DNA from 3 places in the Cupriavidus sp. FW305-3-2-15-C-LB2 genome. Region 2 is predicted to be linked to each of the others. Evidence: predicted binding sites of a transcription regulator. Region 2 holds the regulator's gene; each other region holds the start of a gene.
What was found. Region 2 encodes sigma-54, which starts transcription at its own class of promoters, with help from an activator protein. Its sites were predicted from a motif close to TGGCANGNAANCTGCTTT; they were not measured.
Positions count from the first base shown of each region.

Region 1: the regulator sigma-54 is predicted to act here: its motif matches at 4,421-4,438, upstream of AC3WRR_RS28720 (phenol hydroxylase subunit).
Region 3: the regulator sigma-54 is predicted to act here: its motif matches at 3,001-3,018, upstream of AC3WRR_RS19790 (circularly permuted type 2 ATP-grasp protein).

Region 1 covers NZ_JBYSZW010000052.1:32,854-40,316, reverse strand. Annotated here, with positions in the region: gene AC3WRR_RS28745 (NADH:ubiquinone reductase (Na(+)-transporting) subunit F) at 1-815, opposite strand, end outside; gene AC3WRR_RS28740 (phenol hydroxylase subunit P4) at 853-1,212, opposite strand; gene AC3WRR_RS28735 (aromatic/alkene/methane monooxygenase hydroxylase/oxygenase subunit alpha) at 1,245-2,765, opposite strand; gene AC3WRR_RS28730 (MmoB/DmpM family protein) at 2,801-3,082, opposite strand; gene AC3WRR_RS28725 (aromatic/alkene monooxygenase hydroxylase subunit beta) at 3,115-4,110, opposite strand; gene AC3WRR_RS28720 (phenol hydroxylase subunit) at 4,161-4,385, opposite strand; gene poxR (phenol degradation transcriptional regulator PoxR) at 4,888-6,615, opposite strand; gene AC3WRR_RS28710 (tripartite tricarboxylate transporter substrate binding protein) at 6,772-7,463, opposite strand, start outside.
Region 2 covers NZ_JBYSZW010000048.1:34,694-42,156, reverse strand. Annotated here, with positions in the region: gene AC3WRR_RS27620 (PsiF family protein) at 1-365, opposite strand, end outside; gene hprK (HPr(Ser) kinase/phosphatase) at 528-1,499, opposite strand; gene ptsN (PTS IIA-like nitrogen regulatory protein PtsN) at 1,581-2,036, opposite strand; gene hpf (ribosome hibernation-promoting factor, HPF/YfiA family) at 2,493-2,843, opposite strand; gene AC3WRR_RS27600 (RNA polymerase factor sigma-54) at 2,892-4,373, opposite strand; gene lptB (LPS export ABC transporter ATP-binding protein) at 4,507-5,307, opposite strand; gene lptA (lipopolysaccharide transport periplasmic protein LptA) at 5,376-6,026, opposite strand; gene lptC (LPS export ABC transporter periplasmic protein LptC) at 6,094-6,723, opposite strand; gene AC3WRR_RS27580 (KpsF/GutQ family sugar-phosphate isomerase) at 6,767-7,463, opposite strand, start outside.
Region 3 covers NZ_JBYSZW010000027.1:31,593-39,055, forward strand. Annotated here, with positions in the region: gene AC3WRR_RS19780 (transglutaminase family protein) at 1-232, opposite strand, end outside; gene AC3WRR_RS19785 (alpha-E domain-containing protein) at 280-1,233, opposite strand; gene AC3WRR_RS19790 (circularly permuted type 2 ATP-grasp protein) at 1,301-2,776, opposite strand; gene AC3WRR_RS19795 (gluconokinase) at 3,111-3,617, opposite strand; gene edd (phosphogluconate dehydratase) at 3,768-5,663, opposite strand; gene AC3WRR_RS19805 (hypothetical protein) at 5,662-5,874, shown strand; gene AC3WRR_RS19810 (MurR/RpiR family transcriptional regulator) at 5,918-6,865, shown strand; gene AC3WRR_RS19815 (DNA internalization-related competence protein ComEC/Rec2) at 6,868-7,463, opposite strand, start outside.

The DNA.
Region 1 (7,463 bases), on a different contig from region 2:
TCCGACAGCGCGGGCACGTAGCGGAAGTTGGGGTGGGCCTGCGCCAGTGCCTGGAACTCGGCGTCGTAGTACAGCTCGCCGCGGTTGCGCGCGCCCTGCACCAGCGTGATCGGCAGGGTCTCGCCGGCGGCCAGCAGGTCCAGGATCATCGCGCGCGGGCTGGACAGGCCGGAGCCGCCCGCGAGGAACAGCATCGGCACCTGCGCCGACTTGCGCACGAAGAAGCGGCCATAGGGCGCTGAGAACGACAATTCGTCGCCGACCGCCAGCTGGTCGTGCAGGTACCCGGTGGCCTGCCCGTCCGGCACGCGCCGCACGTGCAGCTCGACCAGCTCGTCGCCCGGCGCGTTGGCCAGCGAGAACGCACGCGGCTGGTCGCAGCCCGGCACGTTCAGGTTGACGTACTGACCGGCCTGGAAGGTCGTGCGTCCGCCATCCTTCACACGCAGCCAGATGCCCAGGATGGTGGGCGTCAGGGCGCGCGTCTCGACAACTTCGGCGCGATAGTCGGCCAGCGGCAGGCCCAGCGCATCGGCGTCTTCCTCGATGTCGGCCTCGATCACCAGGTCCGACTGCGCGGTCGCGCAGCAGGCCAGGCACTGGCCGTTGTCGCGCTCGAAATCCATCAGCGCGAAGCTGGAGGCCTCGCCCTGCTCGACCTCGCCGTCCACCACCTGCACCTTGCAGGTGGCGCACAGCCCGTGGCAGCAGGCATGGGGCAGCCACACGCCGTTGCGCAGGCAGGCGTCCAGCACGGTCTGCCCGGGAGCGATGGGGATGGTCTGCCCGATCGGTTCAATGGTCAGCGAATACATCTTGGTCTCCTTCCGGTGGTGCGTTCGACCATGCGCCTCAGCTGCGGCTGCCGCCGATGCCGTCCAGCCCCGGCGTGCGGAAGCGGATCACGTCCTTGTGGCCCAGGCCGTTCTCTTCCAGCGAGCGGTCCAGGTCGGGCTGCCAGGGCTGGCCGCCGCGCAGCCACTGCACCTGGCCCCAGTCGATGCGGGCAAAGTCGGGGTGGTAGCCGTAGACGCCGGGCAGCACCTTGTCGACCACGTCGCGCAGCGGCATCGACGGCGGGAACGGGAAGCAATGCGGCGCGCAGAACAGCAGGTGGCCGTCCCAGCCGATATAGAGCAGCCGGTTGCCGTGGAACACGGCCTCGCGGTCGGCCGCCTCGAAGGCGTAGTCGCCGATGGATACGACGGGCATGGTTGTCTCCTTGTCTTGTGATGGGGGCCGCTTCAGGCGGCGTCCGCGGCAGGCCCGATGCCCTTCCACGCGTTCCAGTTGCGCTGGTCCTGCGAGCCCTCGAAGTCCAGGTTGTCAGCGCCCGGGTTCAGCCGGTACCACTTGAGCACGTCCTCCAGCGTGGCGCCGCCGCAGTTGCCCTGGTAGATCTGGTGCACCGGCAGCCAGGCCTGCGCGTACTTGGCGGGCTCGTCGTCGAAGATGTCCTTGCAGCCGTCCGAGCAGAAATGGAACTTCATGCCGTGGTAGCTGCTTTCGCGGTAGCAGGTCTGGGTCGGGTCGTCCGGCTCCGAGAACACCATCGGGATCTGGCAGGTCTGGCACAGCATCGGCAGCGTGGTGTTGTAGAAGCGGTCGCCGGCCTGCTGGCGCTCCTGCCAGTGGTCCAGGCGCGGCTTGTAGTAGTGCTCGAAGGTCTGGGGGTACTTCTCGGCCAGCCATGCCATCTCGTCGGCCTTGGGCACCCAGGTGTGGAAGCCGGCGGCGCCCGCGTAGTTGTAGAAGGTGGCCCAGGCCTCGTGCGTGATGCGGTCCTTGGTCCTGGTGGCCACTTCGTGGTACTTGGGCATGCGCAGGCCGTAGCGCTCCAGGTCCTTGAACAGGGCCCCGCCCGCCTGCTCGAAGTACATCTCCCAGGCCTCGGCCCACGACATCACGCGCTTGGGCAGCATGTAGTCCATCATCATGCCGACCAGCGTGAGCAGTCGGAAGCCGCGCCAGAACCACTTGTCCAGCCACTTCTGCAGGATCGGGATATTGCCGGGGTCCTGCTCGCACAGGAACTTGACCACTTCCAGGCCCAGCGTCATGTGGCGCGACTCGTCGGACTGCGCGGAGAAGCCGAAGGTCACCGTGGCCATGTCGCCGTTGTAGGCGGCGCCGGACATGAACGGCATGAACAGCAGGTTGGTCAGCACATACTCGAACGAGAACGAGATCGCGGTGATGAACTCGAACGGGCCCGCGCTCATCGCGTCCTCGAAGTAGGACTTGGGCACCGACAGGTACCAGACCCGGTCGTGCATATGGCGCCATTCGCCAAAGCCGTGGAAGTACTTGTTGTAGACCGACAGCGTGTGCAGCTGGGTCTGGGCGTGGCGCAGCTCGTCGACCGACTGCATCTGCGCCGCCACGCGCGCGCCGGCGCCGCGGAAATGGCGGCCCAGGTGCGCGTAGCCGCGGTGGGCGGCGTATTCCAGCGGCGTCACGCCGGTCAGGAACAACCGCAGCGCGTTCAGGTAGCGCGGGTCGGATACGTTCAGGTGGCCGTTGTTCTGCACGAACGAGTCGATGATCGCGTACAGCTTGCGCTCCTTCTCCGACTGGTATTTCCAGTAGGCATCCATGGTCATGCGGAACGGGTCTTCCCATTTGTCCCAGTCGTGGATGCGGATGCCCTCGTACTTGTCGAACGGGAAGACCTTGTCCATCGGCTCGTAGGTCGTTTCCCAGGCCAGGTCCCGCGTCATCGAGGCGTACTTCTCGCGCAGGTTGAGCTTCTTGCGTGCGTCCATGATGTCTCCGTGATGTTCTGTGTGCCGCTGCCCGGTCAGGCGTTCCAGCGCAGCGTGAAGGCGTCTTCGTCTTCGTCGATGTTTCCGCACAGCGAGATCAGGTTCAGGTGGATCTCCTGCAGGTCCCAGTCGCGGCCGAGCTTGCCGGCCACCAGTTCGCGCACGATGGTCAGGTGGCCGGGGGCGTCGATCTTGACCATGGCGGGAAACTGCGACACCACCGCATGCGGGTTGGCCTCGGTGATGGCGTCGATGATGGGTCGGGTGTCGTCGTTGTTCTGCAGGGCGATATAGACGTTGGCAGCGGTGGCTGACATGGCGTGTCTCCGTGGGGTACGTCGTGGGCGGATCAGGCAGCCAGGCCGAGCCTGCCCAGGCGGACTTCGAACTGCTCGCGGCACAGCGCCACCATCTGCGCGCCGTCTTCGCCGGTGAGCGCATCGGCCACCGGCACCAGCGCCTGCGCCACCTCGGCGCAGGCGGCGCGCGCCCAGCCCGACAGCAGCGCGCGGTTGGCGTCGGACTCGGCCGCTGCGGCCTGGATCACGGCATCGACCCAGCGTGCGTGCTCGTCGCGCCAGTCGTTCATGAATTCGGTCAGCACCGCCAGCCCGGTGCCGCAGGCGCGCGCGATCACCGCGTCGGCATGCTGGTAGACCAGCGGGTAGAGCAGTCCGTCGAGCACCAGGTTCTGTGCGACGAAGGTCTCGAACCAGTCCCCGGTGACAAAGGTGTGCTCGACAAAGCGGCGCAGCGGCTGCCACGCGGCGCTCTCCAGCCAGGCCACCCTGGCCCGCTCCAGCGCCACGCCGGTATTGCCGTCCAGCAGCATGCCGATGCGCGACAGGTATTGGGCGATACCCAGGCGGTCCATCGCGCAATAGGTGCAGGCCTGCGTGATGGCCGTGCCCCAGCCATAGTCGGCGCAGTAGAAGTTGTTCATGTTGGCGCCCCACTCCACATGGCGCAGCGGCAGCAGGCCAACGGCCAGGCGTTCCTGCCATTCGGCCGGCAGCGCCTGCAGCAGCCCGCGCTTCTCGACGAAAGCAAAGCTCTTTTCGGTTGCATCCTGCTGGCGCCCACGCGCGGTCACGTAGGCGCCGTAGTAGAACTGGCGCGGGTCCTTCAGCGCGTACCAGTCCTGCATCACGATCGCCGTGCGGCGCTTGTCATACAGCTCGAAGCCTGGGTCCCAGGTGGGGCGGTAGTGGAAGTTCACCTCAGACTGCACGTCGTAGGTCGCCTCCTGGTAGCGCGACGCCGGCTTGTCGCCGAAGCGGCGCGCGACATGGCCGTAGGTCTGGCGCAGCGGCTGGATCTGCTGGGTCTTGATATCGACTTGCATCGCTTGGTCTCCTGTATCCCTTCTCTCTTTGTGATGCGGTGGCTGCGGCGTCAGTCGTCGGCTTGCGGCTGCGGCGCGGTTTCCAGCGGGGGCAGGAAGCGCACGCGGTTGACGCAGCAGAAGGCTTCGAACATCGGTTCCGGCATGATCAGTTCGACGTTGAGCTCCGGGTCGGCCACGCTGAAGGCGAACTGCACAAACCCTTCGGGGGTGCGGCCCTCGACCCGCACATAGCGCGGCGTGGCTTCGAACAGGGGAACCGACGGGGTGTTCATGGCGCGCTCCGTTGCGTTGGCTGGACGCAGGCCTTACTGCGAAGACCGTGCCAGCAAGCGCGCAGCGTTGTGGGACAAGGGTTACGGGGAATTGGCGATGGCGAGCGTGCGCGTTAACCCGGAAAGGTCCGCGCGAAACGCATCGATGAATTGATGAAGCTGCGCACAGGTCTTGATCAAATGATCAAAAGCCGCGCCGGGCGGGCGTTTGCGGGCAGCGAGCAGATGCGGATGGGATTGCCCTGCGGCGCAGCAGCGTGCGTGGGCAACCTGGGTGAGAAGACTTGATCTGGCAGGGAAAAATCGCTGGCGCGGTGCAGCATCGGGCAACTTCGGGCCGATGCGCGGCCCGGAGGGGCTGCATCAAATGATCAAGTGGGGAAGAAGCTGGAACTCGAGGCGCGTGGAAGACGCGATCGATGTTGATGACCACCGGCGCGCTCCCTCTCCCGCAAGCGGGAGAGGGGAGCAAACCCTCGGCACTTGAGGCGAGGAAACGGCGTCAGTTACCGTTGCCGTGCCCGTTACCGGCACGCGTACCGCGCATCTTCCACCGATACGCCAGCTGCGGCCGCGTAATGCCGAGCAACCGCGCCGCCTGGCTCATGTTGCCGTCGGCGCGCTGCATGGCCGCCTCCATCAGCACGGTCTCGACGTCGCCCAGCGCCAGCTGCTGCTCTGACATCTGGTCCAGCAGCGCATGGACCGCGGCTTCGCGCAGGTCTGGCAAGGTGCCGCCCGCGCCCAGCCGCGGCGCGGTATCCACCACCGGTGCCACGGTGCCCGGCAGGAACAGGTGGTCGGCGGTGATCTGGCCGCCCTGGCTGGCCAGGATCACGCCGCGCTCGATCACGTTCTCCAGTTCGCGCACATTGCCGGGCCAGTCATAGTGGCGCAGCTCGGCCAGCGCGCGGTCGGTGATGCCGACGATGCGCTTGCCGTGGCGCGCGCCGTAGCGGGCCACGAAGCGCTCGGCCAGCGGCCGGATGTCGTCCAGGCGCTCGCGCAGCGGCGGGATCGTGACCGGGTAGACGTTGAGGCGGTAGTACAGGTCCTTGCGGAAGGTGCCCTGCTTCACGGCTTCGGCCAGGTCGACATTGGTGGCGGCCACCAGCCGCACATCCACCTTGCGCGTGCCGGTGCCGCCCACGCGCTCGACCTCGCCTTCCTGCAGCACGCGCAGCAGCTTGGACTGGGCCGAGGCCGACAGCTCGCCCAGTTCGTCCAGGAACAGCGTGCCGCCATGCGCACGCTCGAAGCGCCCGGGGCGCGACTGGCTGGCGCCGGTGAAGGCGCCCTTTTCCACGCCGAACAGCTCGGACTCGATCAGCTCATCGGGAATCGCCGCGCAGTTCACGGCAATGAAGGGCTTGTCGGCGCGCCCGCTCACGCTGTGCAGCGCCTGCGCGAACCGCTCCTTGCCCACGCCGGTCTCGCCCAGCAGCAGCACCGTCACGTTGCTGGCCGCGGCCCGCTGCAGCAGGCCCCAGGCGGCACGGAAGCCGGGCGAGGTGCCGACCAGGTCGGCCGGCGTGGCCGGGGTGCCCTGCAGCGCGCGCAGGTGCTCTACCTCGCTCTGCAAGGCGATGATGGTTTCGATCACGGGATCGGGCTGGTACAGCGCCAGCGCCTGCGCGCCGTCTTCCCAGGCTTCCACCGGCTTGCCGATGATGCGGCAGTGCGGATGGCCGCAGGCGATGCACTCGACCTCGCGGTACAGGATGGTGCGCCCCATCAGCGCCGAGGTGTAGCCGGTGGCGTAGCCGATCTGCATCCAGCAGGCAGGCTCGTCGACGATGCCGAACAGCTGGCGGTGGACGTCGCCCTCGAAGGAGTCTTCCCACAGGAATTCGCCATCGTAGATGCCGGCGGCGATGTCGATGTCGACCTTGACCGGCGTGACCCGCACCACCCCCTCGATGGTATGCAGGCAGGGCCCGATCTCCAGCTGGCCGAAGTCGCTGTGGCCGGCGCGCAGCTTGCGCGCGACCTCCGCATCGCGCATGCCCGAATGGAAGCCCATGCGCATGAACAGGCCGCGCGCGCGCTCCATGCCCAGGGTGTCCACCAGTTCCTTGCGCAGCGCGCCCAGGGCGGCGGTATGGATCAGGATCATGCGCTGCTCGTCCAGCCAGATCGCACCCTCCTCCATGGCGAAGCGCAGGCGGCGGGCGAGATCGGCCAGGCCATCGCGCATGGTGGCCGAGAACTTGTCGGTTGAACTGCTCATTGTCTCCCCTCAGTGCCGGCGGGTGATCCGCTCGAGTGTGCCTTTCGGCTGGCATCTTACGCACATTATGTGCCAGGGAGACGGGGGCAGGGTAATGACATTCCCCCGGAGCATTTCCGGGGGCGTCTCCCTATGAACCGCGTTGGTCCGGGCCGCTCAATCCGCCCGGATACCCCGCTGGCGGATCAGCACACCCCACTTGTCGGTTTCCTTCGCCAGGTGCTCGCGCAGCACCGCCGGCGAACTGCCGATCGGCTCGGCGCCGATCAGCGCCAGCCGCTTCTGCACCGCAGGCTTGCGCAGCGCCTCGAGCATGGCGCGGTTGAGCGTGTCGATGACCGGCTGCGGCGTCTTCGCCGGCACAAAGGCGGCGAACCACGGCGACAGCTCATAGCCCGGCAGGCCGGCCTCCGCCACCGTCGGCACGTTGGGCAGCGCGCTGGAGCGCTTGCTGGTGGTGACCGCGATCGCCGTCAGCTTGCCCGATTCGATATGCGGCCTGGCCGAGGTGATGCTGTCGAACATGTAGTCGACCTGGCCGCCCAGCAGGTCCGTCATGGCCGGGCCGCTGCCCTTGTAGGGGATATGCAGCATGTCGACGCCGGCCATCGAGGTGAACAGCTCGCCTGCCAGGTGGATCGAGGTGCCATTGCCCGCGGAGGCATAGGTGTACTTGCCCGGCGCCGCCTTGGCGTGCGCCACCACGTCCTTGACGGTGCTTTCCTGGCGCCGCGCCTTGCTGGCCACCAGCACGTTGGGCACCACCGCCAGCAGCGACACCGGCGCGAAGTCCTTGACCGGGTCGTAGCTCAGCCGGCCGTACAGCGCCGGGTTCACGGCCATGCCGT
Region 2 (7,463 bases):
ATGTAGGCCTTGTATTCGTCGCCCTTCTTGCCCTTGCCCGACTTGCTGCAGGAGGCCATCTTCTCCTGCTGGGTCTTGGACGCGCCCTTGGACAGGCATTCCTTCATGAACGCCTTGCGTTCGTCGCCCTTCTTGCCGGCGGCTTGCGTATTGCAGGCCTTCATCTTGTCCTGCTGGGCGTTGGCTGCGGGCTTGTCCGGGGTAGCCGGGGTGGCGGGCGTGGCAGGCATGGCCGGCGTTGCCGGTGCGGTGGCCGCCGGCTTGGCTGGCGTCGCGGGGGTTGCCGGCGTGGCGGTGGTCTGTGCAAAAGCGCTGGCGGCGATCATCGGGGTGACCAGCGCGCACATCGCGATCAATTTCTTCATGCTTGCTCTCCTGGGTGTGGAAAACTTCATGGCCGCGCGCCATTGCCGGCGTTGCAGCTTCCGTAACGGGCGCGATGCCCATTACAGCACAAAACGGAGCATGCCTGAAGAACGTTGACGTTCTGCGTCAACGCCGTTGTAAGCAAATGAAAACGCCGGCGCTCAGAGCAAGCGGCCCTGGCCGCGCGATACTGCATCGGCCTGCATCGCGGCGCGCTGCCGGTCCATGAAGTCGCGCAGCGTATCGATGCCGCGCAGGCGCAGGATGGTGTTGCGCACCGCGGCCTCGACCAGCACGGCCAGGTTGCGCCCGGCCGCCACCTGGATCTTGACCATGTGGATCGGCAGGCCCAGCACGTCGAGGTATTGCGAATCGAGCGGCAGCCGCTCGAACTCGCCGTCATTGCGACGCACCAACTGCACCACCAGCTTGATCTTCATCTTCCGGCGCACCGCGGTCTCACCGAAGATGGTCTTGATGTCGAGCAGGCCCAGACCGCGTACTTCAAGCAGGTTCTGCAGCAGCGGCGGGCAGCGGCCTTCAATGAAATCCGGCCCCAGGCGCACGAAGTCCACGGCATCATCGGCCACCAGCCCGTGGCCGCGCGAGATCAGTTCCAGGCCCAGTTCGCTCTTGCCCAGGCCCGATTCGCCCATGATCAGCACGCCCATGCCCAGGATGTCGAGGAATACCCCGTGCATGGTCACGCGCGGCGCGGAGATACGCGACAGGTACAGGCGCAGGTGGTCGATCACCGCGGCCGACGACACCGGCGTGGTGAACAGCGGCGTGGACGAGCGCGTGCAGCGCAGTTCCAGGTCGGGCGGCGGCTCCATGCCGTCGGCGATCACCAGGAAGGGCGGCTCCAGCAGGATCAGCTCGCCCATCTGGCGCTTGCGGGTCTCGTCGTCCAGCCGCTGGTAATAAGTGATCTCGGGCTTGCCGAGCACCTGGATGCGGTTGGGGTGGATCAGATTCAGGTGGCCCACCAGGTCGGCGGCGGAGGTGGCTTCGCGGGCGAACTCCACATCGAAGGCGCGATCCGCACCTTCCAGGCCGGCCACCCACGAGAGTTTGATGTCGGCTGCGTTGTCGTCGAAGATGGACTGGGAGGTGACGCCGGTGAGTTCCATGCGGTATGACTGGTGGGGCGGTTTGCGAAGCGCCTTGGCGCCTGCCCGGTCTGGTGCCGGCCCGCTTGAGGGATCAGGGGATCAGGGATGCCATGCGATCAGCAACTGATGGACGGCATCGGGCGTGGGCAGCGTGGCCAGCCCTTCACGCATGTCGCGGTCGGAAAGCAGTTGCGCGATTTCGGACAGGATTTCCAGGTGCTGCTGCGTAGCCTGTTCGGGCACCAGCAGGAAGATCAGCAGCGATACCGGCTTGCCATCGGGCGATTCGAACGGAATTGGTTCGGCCAGGCGCATGAACGCGGCCAGCGGCTGCTTCAGGCCCTTGATGCGGCCGTGCGGGATTGCCACGCCGGCGCCCAGGCCGGTGGATCCAAGCGACTCGCGCGCGAACAGGTTGTCCGTCACGATGGCGCGCGCCACACCATGGTTGTTCTCGAAGAGGAGCCCGGCCTGCTCGAACACACGCTTCTTGCTGGTGACGCTGACGTCGAGGGTGATGTTGCCGGGTGGCAGCAATTTGGCCAAACGATTCATGGGCGATGCGCAGGATTTCAGTTAGCGGGCGGACCGTTCCGCCGGGCAGTGGGCTGGCTCCGGCCTGCCGTTGGCCTGGCCGGAGGCGTCCGGCCCATTATAGAGCAGCGACTACTCCCGCATTGTGCAGCGCAACGGGGCAAGCCGGTGCAGAAAGATACATGGTGATGCAATGGTGCCTCCGCGGCGGGGAGCCGGTGCACCGGTGCGGGGCACGGCCAGGATTCCCTCTCTTTGTATGGCGCAGCATACACCTTGGCGCAGCGCTTGCGAACACCCTTGCTCATTCGGGTGAAAAGCATCGGCTCCGGCGCCACAGCCGGGCCGCGCCGCCAGTGCGGGCGCGGCATGCCGGCGGCAACCGGGAACGCGAGGGCGCAAAAAAGCCGCGCTTCTTGGCGCGGCTTGCCTGTTCAATCCTGATTCAGCAGCCCGCTGCGGGGCTGCCGGGCACGGTCATTGCTGCATTTGCGCTGCGGCCATCTGGTACTTGACCGCTTCGCGGTCGTGGCCTTGCACGCGATCCTTGTAGCGGATCACCTGACGGTCCAGCTTGTCGACGAGTGCGTCGATCGCTGCATACAGGTCTTCGTGATGCGCTTCGACAAAGATGTCCTTGCCCTTGAGATGTAGATTGATTTCCGCGTACTGACGCCGGTCCTTTTCTTTATGGTTGTCGACAGAGAGCAGCACACTAACGCCAATGACTTGATCGAAATGCCTGACGATTCGCTCCAGCTTCGTTTCCACGTACTCACGCAGAGGGGGCGTGATGTCCAGGTGGTGTCCACTGATCTTGAAGTTCATAGCGCTTCTCCTTCTGAAAGAGCCTCACCAGGCAGGCGGTGGGCTCGGCTACAAAGACTTGCGGAGATTGACTGCGGGGATCTTCAGGGCTTCGCGATACTTGGCAACGGTGCGGCGTGCGACAACGAAGCCTTGTTCGCCCAGCAGTTCGGCAATGCGACTGTCGGAAAGGGGATTCCTCGGGTCTTCGGCTCCTATCAGTTGCTTGATCAAGGCGCGGATGGCCGTTGACGAAGCCGCGCCACCGGTTTCGGTGGACACGTGGCTGCCGAAGAAGTACTTCAGTTCGAAAGTACCCATCGGCGTTGCCATATATTTATTGGTCGTCACCCGGGAGATGGTTGACTCGTGTAAACCCAGTGTATCGGCAATCTCCCGCAAAACCAAGGGGCGCATGGCGATTTCGCCGTGGCTGAAAAAGTTCTTTTGACGCTCGACAATGGCCTGCGAGACACGCAGGATTGTGTCGAACCTCTGCTGGATGTTCTTGATCAGCCAGCGCGCCTCCTGCAGCTTCTGCTGCAGCCCGGCGGTGCCGGACTCACCCTTTGCGCCACGCAGGATTTGCGCATACATGTCATTGATGCGCAGCCTCGGCATCACATCCGGATTGAGCTGCGCGATCCAGCCGCCGCCTCCCTTGCGCACGAACACGTCCGGCACCACGAAGTCCGCCTCCGGGCGGCTGTATGCATGGCCGGGGTAGGGCGCCAGCGAGCGGATCAGTTCGTGTGCGGACTTCAGCGCCGCTTCATCCACCTGCAGCGCCTTCTTCAGCCGCGTGTAGTCGCGTACTGCGAGCAACTCCAGGTGGCTGGTCACGATGTTCAGGGCCAGTTCGCGCTGCGGGTGCGTCAGGCGCCGCAACTGCAGGGCCAGGCACTCGGCGGCGTTGCGCGCGCCCACGCCGGGCGGGTCGAAGCTCTGCAGCAGCGTGAGGATGGCGTGGACCTCCTCGATCTCGAACTCGAGTTCTTCCGGCAACTCCGTGCAGATCTCCTCAAGCGATGCGCTCAGGTAGCCATCGTCGTCGAGCGATTCGATCAGGAAGATGGCCAGGCCCTTGTCGCGCGCCGAGATCTTCAGCGGCGTGAGCTGTTCCATCAGGTACTCGCGCAGCGTGGGCTCGGCTTCGCGCAGCTGCATCGGCGTTTTTTCGTCCTCGTCGCCCTGGGGGCGGCGGGCAAAGTCGTCCAGGCTCCAGTCGCTGCTGCCATAGTCGTCGCCGTTGCCGCTGTCGCCATAGCTGTCGTCGTCAGCCGCGCCGTCGGCGCGGGCCTCGCCATTGCCCTGCGGCTCTGCCGGCGCGGGCGCCGGTGCGCTCTGCAGGTTGACCGAGCCGTCGGCCGCCACGCGCAGCGGGCTTTCGATCCAGTCGTTCTCGCGTTCGAGCAGAGGGTTTTCCGTCAGTGCCTGTTCGACCTCTTGCTGCAGTTCCAGCGTGGAAAGCTGCAGCAGCCGGATCGACTGCTGCAGTTGCGGGGTCAGGGCCAGATGCTGGGAAAGGCGGAGCTGTAGCGACGGTTTCATGCGACCTATTCTATGCGCATCTTTCCGTTGTTGGAACGGAAATTGCTATCGCTTATGCGGTCTGATCGCTGCTGGCTGTGGCAGGCCCACGTGCGCCCGCGAATAGCCTGCCGCTCCATGGCAGGCCGCTGCATCACATGCGGAAGTTCTCGCCCAGGTAGACGCGCCGCACTGCGTCATTGGCGATGATTTCCTCGGGCTGGCCCGCGGCCAGCACCGTGCCTTCGCTGATGATGTAGGCGTGGTCGCAGATGCCGAGCGTCTCGCGCACGTTGTGGTCGGTGATCAGCACGCCGATATTGCGTGCCTTGAGGAAGCTGACGATGCGCTGGATCTCGCCCACGGCGATCGGGTCCACGCCGGCGAAGGGTTCGTCCAGCAGGATGAAGCGCGGCGACGACGCCAGCGCGCGCGCGATTTCCACGCGGCGGCGCTCGCCGCCCGACAGCGACAGCGCCGGGTTGTTGCGCAGGTGCGCGATCTGCAGGTCGTCGAGCAGCGAATCCAGGCGGCGCTCGATCTCGGCCTTGGGCAGCGGCTTGCCGTTGCTCACCTGCAGCTCCAGCACCGCGCGGATGTTCTCTTCGACGTTGAGCTTGCGGAATACCGAGGCTTCCTGCGGCAGGTACGACAGCCCCATGCGCGCGCGCTCGTGGATCGGCAGGCCGCTGATGTGGTCGCCGTCGAGCACGATATCGCCTTCGTCCAGCGCCACCAGGCCCACGATCATGTAGAAGGAGGTGGTCTTGCCCGCGCCGTTGGGCCCGAGCAGGCCGACCACCTCGCCGCTCTTCACGTCGAGCGAGACGTCCTTGACCACCGTGCGCGAGCCATAGCGTTTCTTCAGGTGGCGCACGACCAGCGTGCTGCCGCCGGCAAGGACGGTGGAGGCTTCGACGGAAGGCTTGTCGGCGATGGTTGCGGTATCGGTCATTGGCACAGTCTGGCGTTCAGGCGTTTCTGGCGCCGGCCGCATGCGATGCACGCAGCCGGCGCCAGGCGTCAGGGTTTGTTGGCAGGCGCGGGCGCCGGCTTCAGGTCCAGCGGCGAGCCGCCGCTGCCCGTGGCGCCGGCCTTCTGGTCCTGGCGCGGCGACAGCACCGCGCGCACGCGGCCGGACGGATTGGCGGCCGCGGCATCGCCGCTACCGCCGCCGGCAGCCGTGTAGAACTCCTTGCGGCTGTCGTAGGTCAGCACCGCGCCGCGGATCTCGTCGACCTGCTTGGCGCCCTGCAGGCGCGCCATGCGGGCATTGCCGATCAGCTTGGAGTACTCCTGCTTGCCGTCGTACTCGATGCGGTCGCCCCAGCCGTCGATGTATTCGTCGACGCCTTCGCGCTTCTGCCGGATGTAGGCCTGCTTGCCCGGCTTGGCGGTGGCCACCGCGAACTGGTAGCCCTCGGGATCGGTGCGCAGTTCGGCGGCGTCGGACTTCAGGATCATGGTGCCCTTGGTCAGCACCACATTGCCGGTCAGCGTATAGATCTGCTTGACGTCGTCATAGCTGGCGTTGTCCGCCTCCAGCACCATCGGCTTGTCGCGGTCCGCGCGCTCGGCCAGGGCGGGCTGGGCCAGCAGGCCGAAGGCCATGGCCAGGGCGAGCAGGGCCGGGGCGGTGCGTCGACGGGACGATGTCGTCAGGGAAGCAGTCATGTTGGCAGGGTTGCTTGAGGGCGTCTGGGTACGTTGGTGCGGGTTGGTGCGGCCCCCGGGCCGGGGCTCAGGACCCCGGCGCGCGGCCAGGGGTCGGCCCGGTGATGATGGTGCCGCGTACATTGCCGAGCAATTGTACTTCGCGCGTGACGTTGTTGAAGATCAGGCCGTTGGCGGTCATCACCGACGGGCCGCGCGTCAGCTTGACCGGCTTGTCGGTCTTGACGATGTCGTCATTGACCAGCAGCTGGAAATAACTGGATGCGGCGGTCAGCTGCGGGTCCTTGGACACGTCCACGCCCTGCTGGCGCATGACGAAGCCGTTGCCGTACAGGTCGATCACCGAACCCTCGGCGTTCATGCGGCCCATATCGGCGCGGGCGGTGACCGGCGGGCGGTCCGGCTCATACGCGCGCATGGCGGGCCGGGTCACCTCGTAGGTCTGGTCATCCTCGAAATGGACCATGCGCTCGCCGGTAAAGCGGATTTTGGTGCTGCCGTCCGGCGCCAGCTCAGTGGCCGAGAAGCGGTCCATGAAGTAGTCGGGCTCATGCTTCTTGGCGCTTTGCGCGGCCGGGTCTTCCTTGGGGGAGTTGATCTGGACCAGCCAGAACGTGCTGCCCGCCACGAAGGCCATCAGCAGCAGCGGCAGCAGCCGCATGACGATGCCGCTGAGGGAGGCGAGGAGTGCCTGCATGGTGTCCTTGGCGTTGTGCCGGTTGTGCCGGGCCCGCGCCCGCTCAGATGACCTTGGCGCGGGTCAGGTCGTGGATATGCAGCGCGCCGGTCAGGCGGCCGTCGTCATCCACCACCAGCAGCTGGTTGATGCGGTTGGCCTCCATCACCTGCACCGCTTCGACGGCGAGCTGGTTCTCGTTGACCACGTGCGGGTTGCGGTGCATGACGTCGCCGATGGGAACGGTCTTCCAGTCGCGCGGGGTTTCCAGAAGGCGGCGCAGGTCGCCGTCGGTGAAGACGCCGATGGCGTGTCCGTCCGGGTCCACCACGGCGGTCATGGCCATGCCCTTGCGGGTGATTTCCATCAGCGCCTGGGCCAGCGGGGTGTTTTCACGCACCTCGGGCACGGCGTTGCCGGTGCGCATCACGTCGCGCACATGGGTCAGCAGCTTGCGCCCGAGCGCGCCGCCGGGGTGCGAGCGCGCGAAGTCTTCCTCGCCAAAGCCGCGCGCATCGAGAACCGCCACTGCCAGCGCATCGCCCAGCGCCAGCGCCGCGGTGGTGCTGGCCGTCGGCGCCAGGTTCAGCGGGCAGGCTTCTTTCTCGACCGCCGCGTCCAGGTGGACGTCGGCCAGCTTGGCCAGGTTGGAGTCGGGGTTGCCGGTGACCGAGATCAGCCGCGCGCCGATGCGCTTGACGATCGGGATGATCGACAGCAGCTCGCCGGTCTCGCCCGAATTGGAGAAGGCGATCAGCACG
Region 3 (7,463 bases), on a different contig from region 2:
CCTCGCCGCTGGCTTCGATCGAGATGGTGCCGGTCGGTCCGGCCACCGTGAAGTTGTGCACGATATTGCCGAATCCGTCGCGCGCCGCCGACGGATTGCCAGGCGCGACCAGTTGCCAGCGGTGCACCGTCTGCAGCGGGCCCGAACGCGGCTCGAGCCGCACTTCGTGCACGCTGCGGCGCACCGGCTCGGCGTAGCGGTAAACAGTATGGTGGTGGATCTTGTATTTCACGGTATCAGGGCGCGGCGGCGGCACATGGAGGCTGCCGGCGGCCCATTTCAGGCAGCCAGCAGCGGCACGAGGAAGTCCCGGCTGATGCCATTGCCGAGATCGCCGATGCGCTCCAGGAAGCTGGTCAGGTACGCGTGCAGGCCGACCGCGAAAATATCGTCGATGCGCGCGTACTTCAGGTCGGCGTGGAGTTTACCAGCCTGGCGCTCGGTTTCCGCCGATTGCTGGTTGCGCACCGTATGCAGGATGGCCACCACCTCGTCCATGCTCGACACCAGCGAGCGCGGCATGTCGGGCCGCAGGATCAGCAGCTCGGCCACGCGCTGCGGCGTAATGACCGCGCGATAGACCTTGCGGTAGACCTCGAAGCCCGAGACCGAGCGCAGCACCGCGGCCCAGTGATAGAAATCGTTCTGGTCGCGGTTGGCATCGCTCTCGTCGCTGCCCGATGCCTGGAACTTGACGTCGAGGATCCGCGCGGTGTTGTCGGCGCGCTCCAGGAACGTGCCCAGCCGCATGAAGTGGAAGGCATCGTCCTTGAGCATGGTGCCGAACTGGACCCCGCGCGCCAGGTGCGAGCGGAACTTGACCCATTCGAAGAACGCCGACGGGTCCTCCTTCAGCACGCCGTCGGCGATCAGGCGCTGCACCTCCAGCCAGGTCGTGTTGACGGTCTCCCAGACCTCGGTGGTCAGCGAGCCGCGCACCGCGCGCGCATTCTCGCGCGCCGCGCGCAGGCAGCTCATGATGGACGAGGCGTTGGTCATGTCGCGCACCATGAAGTCGATCACATCGTCGCGCGACAGCAGTCCGTACTTGTGGTCGAAGACATCGGTCAGCTCCGAGATATCGAGCATGGCCCACCAGCCCTGCTCGGCCACCTCGGCCGATTGCGGCAGGAGCGAGGTCTGGTAGTTGACGTCGAGCATGCGCGCGGTGTTCTCCGCGCGCTCGGTGTAGCGGGCCATCCAGAACAGGTGGTCGGCGGTGCGGCTCAGCATGTGGGCTCTCCTGGCGTGGCGGCGGTCGCCATGGCGGTCGTTGCGGCGGTCATCATGTGGTTCGCGTTCATCGTTCCAGCACCCAGGTGTCCTTGGTGCCGCCCCCTTGCGAGGAATTCACCACCAGCGAGCCCTCGCGCAGCGCCACGCGGGTCAGCCCGCCAGGCACCATGCGCACCTCCTTGCCCGACAGCACGAACGGGCGCAGGTCGATATGGCGCGGCGCGATGCCCGACTCCACATAGGTCGGGCAGGTCGACAGCGCCAGCGTCGGCTGCGCGATGTACTGCTCCGGGCGCGCCTTCACCACTTCGCGGAAGGCATCGATCTCGGCCCGCGTGGCGGCCGGGCCGACCAGCATGCCGTAGCCGCCGGCGCCGTGGGTCTCCTTGACCACCAGTTCTTCCATATGGTCCAGCACGTACTGCAGGTCGTCCGGGCGCCGGCACATATAGGTCGGCACGTTGCTGAGGATGGCCTCTTCGCCCAGGTAGAAGCGGATCATGTCGGGCACGTACGGATAGATCGACTTGTCGTCGGCCACGCCCGTGCCGATGGCGTTGCAGATGGTCACGTTGCCGGCGCGGTAGACCGACAGCAAGCCGGCCGCGCCCAGCGAGGAATCGTGGCGGAACACCAGCGGGTCGAGGAAGTCGTCGTCGACGCGGCGGTAGATCACGTCGACGCGCTGCGGGCCCTGCGTGGTGCGCATGAACAGGTGGTCGTCCTCGACGAAGAGATCGCTGCCTTCGACCAGTTCCACGCCCATCTGCTGCGCCAGGAAGGCATGCTCGAAGTAGGCCGAGTTGTACATGCCCGGCGTCAGCACCACCACGGTGGGATCGGCAATGGCCTGCGGCGACACCCCGCGCAGCATGTCGAGCAACAGGTCAGGATAGTGGGCCACCGGCGCCACGCGGTTGCGCGCGAACAGGTCCGGGAACAACCGCATCATCATCTTGCGGTTTTCCAGCATGTACGACACGCCCGAGGGCACGCGCAGGTTGTCTTCCAGCACGTAGAACTCGCCCTCGCCGGCGCGCACCACGTCGATGCCGGCCACGTGCGCATAGATGTCGTGCGGCACGTTGACGCCGAGCATCTCGGGCCGGTACTGGGCGTTGTTGTAGATCTGGTCGGGCGGGATCACGCCGGCGCGGATGATGTCCTGGCCGTGGTAGATATCGTGGACAAAGCGGTTGAGCGCGGCCACGCGCTGGCGCAGCCCTTTTTCCAGCAGCGCCCATTCGTTCGCCGGGAATATGCGCGGGATCACGTCGAACGGAATGGTGCGTTCGGTGCCGCTGTTGGCTTCATCCTTGTCGCCGTAGACGGCAAAGGTAATGCCCACGCGCCGGAAGATCAGGTCGGCCTCGGCGCGCTTGTTGCCCATCGTGCCTTCAGACTGCCGCGCCAGCCAGTCAGCGAAATGCCGGTAATGCGGGCGCACCGCGCCTTCAGGCAACGCCTGCCCCGCCTGGATAACCCATTGCGCCCCGTCCGTGCGCCAGTCCAGCATCTCGTCGAAATACCGCCCCGCCATGATGGCCGTTCCTCCATGTCGCGGGCTTCCGGTGCTACCGCTTCACTGCGACTTCGTGGTCGCTACCGGCTGCCCTGGTTTTGCCCTGGCTTTCCCGTCCCCAGCCCGCCGCGCCTGCCCGTTCGGGACGCTCACGGCGATACTGTCGAGTCACTGGCCCTTTCAGCATACCCGTACCGGCGAAACCCGCAAGCTGGCGGGTGCCGGCCGGCACGGAAAGTGAACTAGCAAGATGTCTGCCAGCGCACGCAAAAACGGCCGCCAGCCAGGCTGGCGGCCGCTTGCGGGCTGCACGGGAACGGGGCCGGCCGGAACGGTCGGCGAGGTCAGCAGGTCAGCGCGCCGCGCCGGCGCCCTGCGGCACCGTGGCCTGCAGGATGGTGGCGACCAGCGCCTCGGGCGACTGGCGGATGTCGAGCACCAGCGCGTCGCTGGGCTCTTCCAGCGTATCGAACTGGCTTTGCAGCAGGTCGGGGTTGAAGAAGTGTTCCGTGCGCGCGGACAGGCGCGTGCCGATCAGCGATGCATCGCCCTTCATGAAGACGAAGGTCACGCCGCCGTCGGGCGGGGTCAGCCGGTCGCGGTAGGCCTGGCGCAGTGCCGAGCAGGTGAACACATGGGTGCGGCCTTCGGCCCGGGCCGCGTCGATGGCGGCGCGCATGGCCGCCAGCCATGGCCAGCGGTCTTCGTCGGTCAGCGGGACGCCAGCGTGCATCTTGGCCTTGTTGGCGTCGCTGTGGAATGCATCGGCGTCATGGAAGCCGCAGCCCAGTCGCTGCGCCAGCAACTGGCCGACCGTGGTCTTGCCGCTGCCGGAAACGCCCATCAGGATATAGATCATGTCTGCTCCGTCGGTCTTGGTATCGGATGGTGTCGCCATCCTTGTCTGTCCTTGTCGGTCCAGCTGGACGTCCTTGCGGCGGCGCAAAGACGTCCGGGGGGCGCTGCCGCCCCGCAGGGAACTTCAGGGGAAAATCGGCCTCAGGCCTGGCTATTGTGCGACGGTTTGCGCCGCTGCGGTACGTTGGCGCCCGCCTGCGCCGGCCCCAACATCCGCCTCGGACAGGTCAAGTGCGCTGCCGCCCTCTTCCGCGATGCGCGCGTGGCGCCGGAACAGGCCGAACAGGCCGCGCCCCAGGCTGAATTGCGCGAAATCGTCGTCCGGCGCCGCGGCCAGCTCGCGCGCCGCGAATTCACGTTCGTCGCCCAGCCACTGCAGCGTGCCGGCAACGGCATCGACACGGATGCGGTCGCCGTCGCGCACGCGCGCGAGCGCGCCGCCGGCCAGCGCCTCGGGGCCAACGTGGATCACCGCCGGCACCTTGCCCGACGCGCCGGACATGCGGCCGTCGGTCACCAGCGCCACCTTGTGGCCGGCGTCCTGCAGCGCGCCCAGCACCGGGGTCAGGCGGTGCAGCTCGGGCATGCCGTTGGCGTTCGGCCCCTGGAAACGCACCACCGCGACCAGGTCGCCGGTCAGCTCGCCCGCATCGAAGGCCGCCTGCAGCGCCTCCTGCGCATCGAACACCCGCACCGGGGCTTCGACCACGCGGTGCTCCGGCGCCACCGCCGAGACCTTGATCACGCCGCGGCCCAGGTTGCCCTGCATCAGCCGCAACCCGCCCTCGGCCGAGAAAGGCTCCGCGACCGTCGCCAGCACCTGCGCGTCGCCGCTGTGCGCCGCGCCGTCGCGCCAGCGCAGCACGCCGTCGGCCATCACCGGCTCCTGCGCATAGCGGGCCAGCCCGGGGCCGGCCACGGTCTGCACGTCCTCATGCAGCAGGCCGGCCTGCAGCAGTTCGCGGATGACGAAACCGGCGCCGCCCGCGGCATGGAAGTGGTTCACATCGGCCGAGCCATTCGGGTAGACGCGCGCCAGCAGCGGCGTGATGCGCGACAGCAGGTCGAAATCGTTCCAGTCGATGACGATGCCCGCGGCGCGCGCCATCGCCACCAGGTGGATGGTGTGGTTGGTGGAGCCGCCGGTCGCCAGCAGGCCGACCATGGCGTTGGCAATGGCGCGCTCGTCGACGATGCGCGCCAGCGGCAGGTATTCGTCGCCGCGCGCGCGCAGGGCGATCGCGCGTTGCGCGGCCGCCGCGGTCAGCGCATCGCGCAGGCCGCTGTCCGGGTGCACGAAGGCCGCGCCCGGCAGGTGCAGGCCCATGATTTCCATCAGGAACTGGTTGCTGTTGGCGGTGCCGTAGAAGGTGCAGGTGCCGGCGCCGTGGTAGGCCTGGCATTCGGCTTCGAGCAGCGCATCGCGCCCGACCTGGCCGGTGGCGTAGAGCTGGCGCACGCGCGCCTTCTCCTTGTTGGGCAGCCCGCTGGCCATCGGGCCCGCCGGCACGAACACCATCGGCAGGTGGCCGAACTGCAGCGCGCCCATCAGCAGGCCGGGCACGATCTTGTCGCACACGCCCAGCATCAGCGCCGCATCAAAGGTGTTGTGCGACAGCGCCACCGCGGTGCCCATCGCAATCGCATCGCGCGAGAACAGCGACAGCTCCATGCCCGGGTTGCCCTGCGTGATGCCGTCGCACATCGCCGGCACGCCGCCCGCCACCTGCGCCACCGCGCCCACCGCGCGCGCGGCCTCGCGGATCACGGCGGGGTAGCGCTCGTACGGCTGGTGCGCCGACAGCATGTCGTTGTACGCGGTGACGATGCCCAGGTTGGGGGCATGGTCGACGCGCAGCTTCAGCTTGTCGTTGGCCGGCAATGCGGCAAAGCCGTGCGCCAGGTTGGCGCAGGACATGCCGCGCAGCGGCCCCAGTTCAGCCTGCGCGCGCTCGCAGCGGGCAAGGTAGGCGGCGCGGCTGGCGCGGCTGCGCGCGACGATGCGCTCGGTGACGGCAAGAAGCTCGGCATGGACGGCAGAAGGCATGGCGGAGACGTTCCTTGTGGGCTTGGTGGCGGCGCGGCAATGCCGCGCCATCGCATGTAGATTTTCTACAGATCGCCGCCATTATACCGAGCGCGAGCACGCCGTCGACCCGCTCATGCATCACAATTGCGCAGAAATTCCCGGAATCAGGGCAAACCCCGAGGGCGGGCGACGCACCATTTCGGGCAAGATGCGGCGCCATCCGATGTAGAATCTCTACATATCCGCAACCCCCGACACTGCCTCCCGCCGCCATGCGCGACCGAATCCTAGCCGTCTACGACACGCTCCGCCCTTCTGAACGCCGCCTGGCCGACTATGTCGCCCGGCATGGCGCCGCCGTGATCCGGCTGTCGATGCCCGAGCTGGCCGAGCGCGCCGGCGTGTCGCAGCCCACCATCGCGCGCTTCTGCGCGGCGCTGGGCTACGACGGCTTCCGCGAATTCAAGCTGCAGTTCGCGCAGAACGTTGGCGGCGGCACGCCCTTCGTGCACCAGGACGTCGCGGCCGACGACCGCCCCGCGGACATCGCCGGCAAGGTCTTCGACCGCACCATTGCCACGCTGATGAGCGTGCGCAATGCGCTGTCGGCCGACCAGATCGAGCATGGCATCCAGCTGCTCGCCGGCGCGCGCCGCATCGAGTTCTACGGCTGCGGCAACTCCGGCATCGTCGCGCTGGATATCCAGCACAAGTTCTTCCGCCTGGGCATGCCGACGGTTGCGTATTCCGACCCGCACGTGTTCAGCATGTCGGCCGCGCTGCTCGCCCGTGGCGACGTGGCCGTGCTGGTCTCCAACAGCGGCCGCACCTGGGACATGCTGACCGCTGCCACGCTGGCGCGCAGCAGCGGCGCCAGCGTGCTGGCAATCACGCACAGCGGCTCGCCGCTGGCGCGGCTGGCTGACGTCTGCGTGTTTTCCGACGTCGAGGAAGACAGCGAGGTCTACACGCCGATGACCTCGCGCATCAGCCACCTGGTGCTGGGCGACGTCCTGGCCGCCGGCGTGGCGCTTGCGCGCGCCGACACCGTCGCCCCCCGCCTGCAGCGCGCCAAGGCGCATCTGCGCGAACGACGCATTGCCGGTGCGGAGCCGGCCCGGCCAGTACCGCCGGCACGAAACCGCGCCAGGCCCGCCGCAGCCGAGCCAGCCACGCCCGCGCTGCCCGCCACCCGCACGCGCCGCCGCAAGGCCAGTTGACGCTAACGCGGCGCCGGCGGCCGCGCCCGCCAGTAGCGCGGCTGCGCCTGCCGGAACACCGACAACGCAAAGCCCCCGGGCGCAGTGTCCATGGTCACCGCGCCGGTTTCATCGGTCCGGTAGCGCAGGACGCCCGCGCGGCCGTAGCGCTCCCACACCTCGCCGCTCGGGTGGCGATAGCGGTTGGCATAACCCAGCTGGAACACCGCCGCCGACGGGCGCACTGCCTCCAGCCAGGCTGCACCGGATGAGGTGCCGCTGCCATGGTGGGCCACCACCAGCACGTCGGCACGCAGCACCTCGGCCGGCAACCTGTCGATCAACGCACGCTCCTGCGCCACGCCGATGTCTCCGGTCAGCAGCAGGCTGTGCGCCGCCGCATCCACGCGCAGCACGCAGCTGCGCGCATTGCTGGCAATGGCTGCCTGCTGCGCCTGCTCCGCGAGCGGATGCAGCACGGTAAAGCGCACGCCGTCCCACTCCCATTGCTGGCCCGCCGCGCATGGCGACCAGTCATTGGCCGCCGACCCAAGCAGAACGTGACCGGAAGGCGCTCCGGTGCTGCGCGCGGACACGGCCACCGCCGCCGTGATGTCCG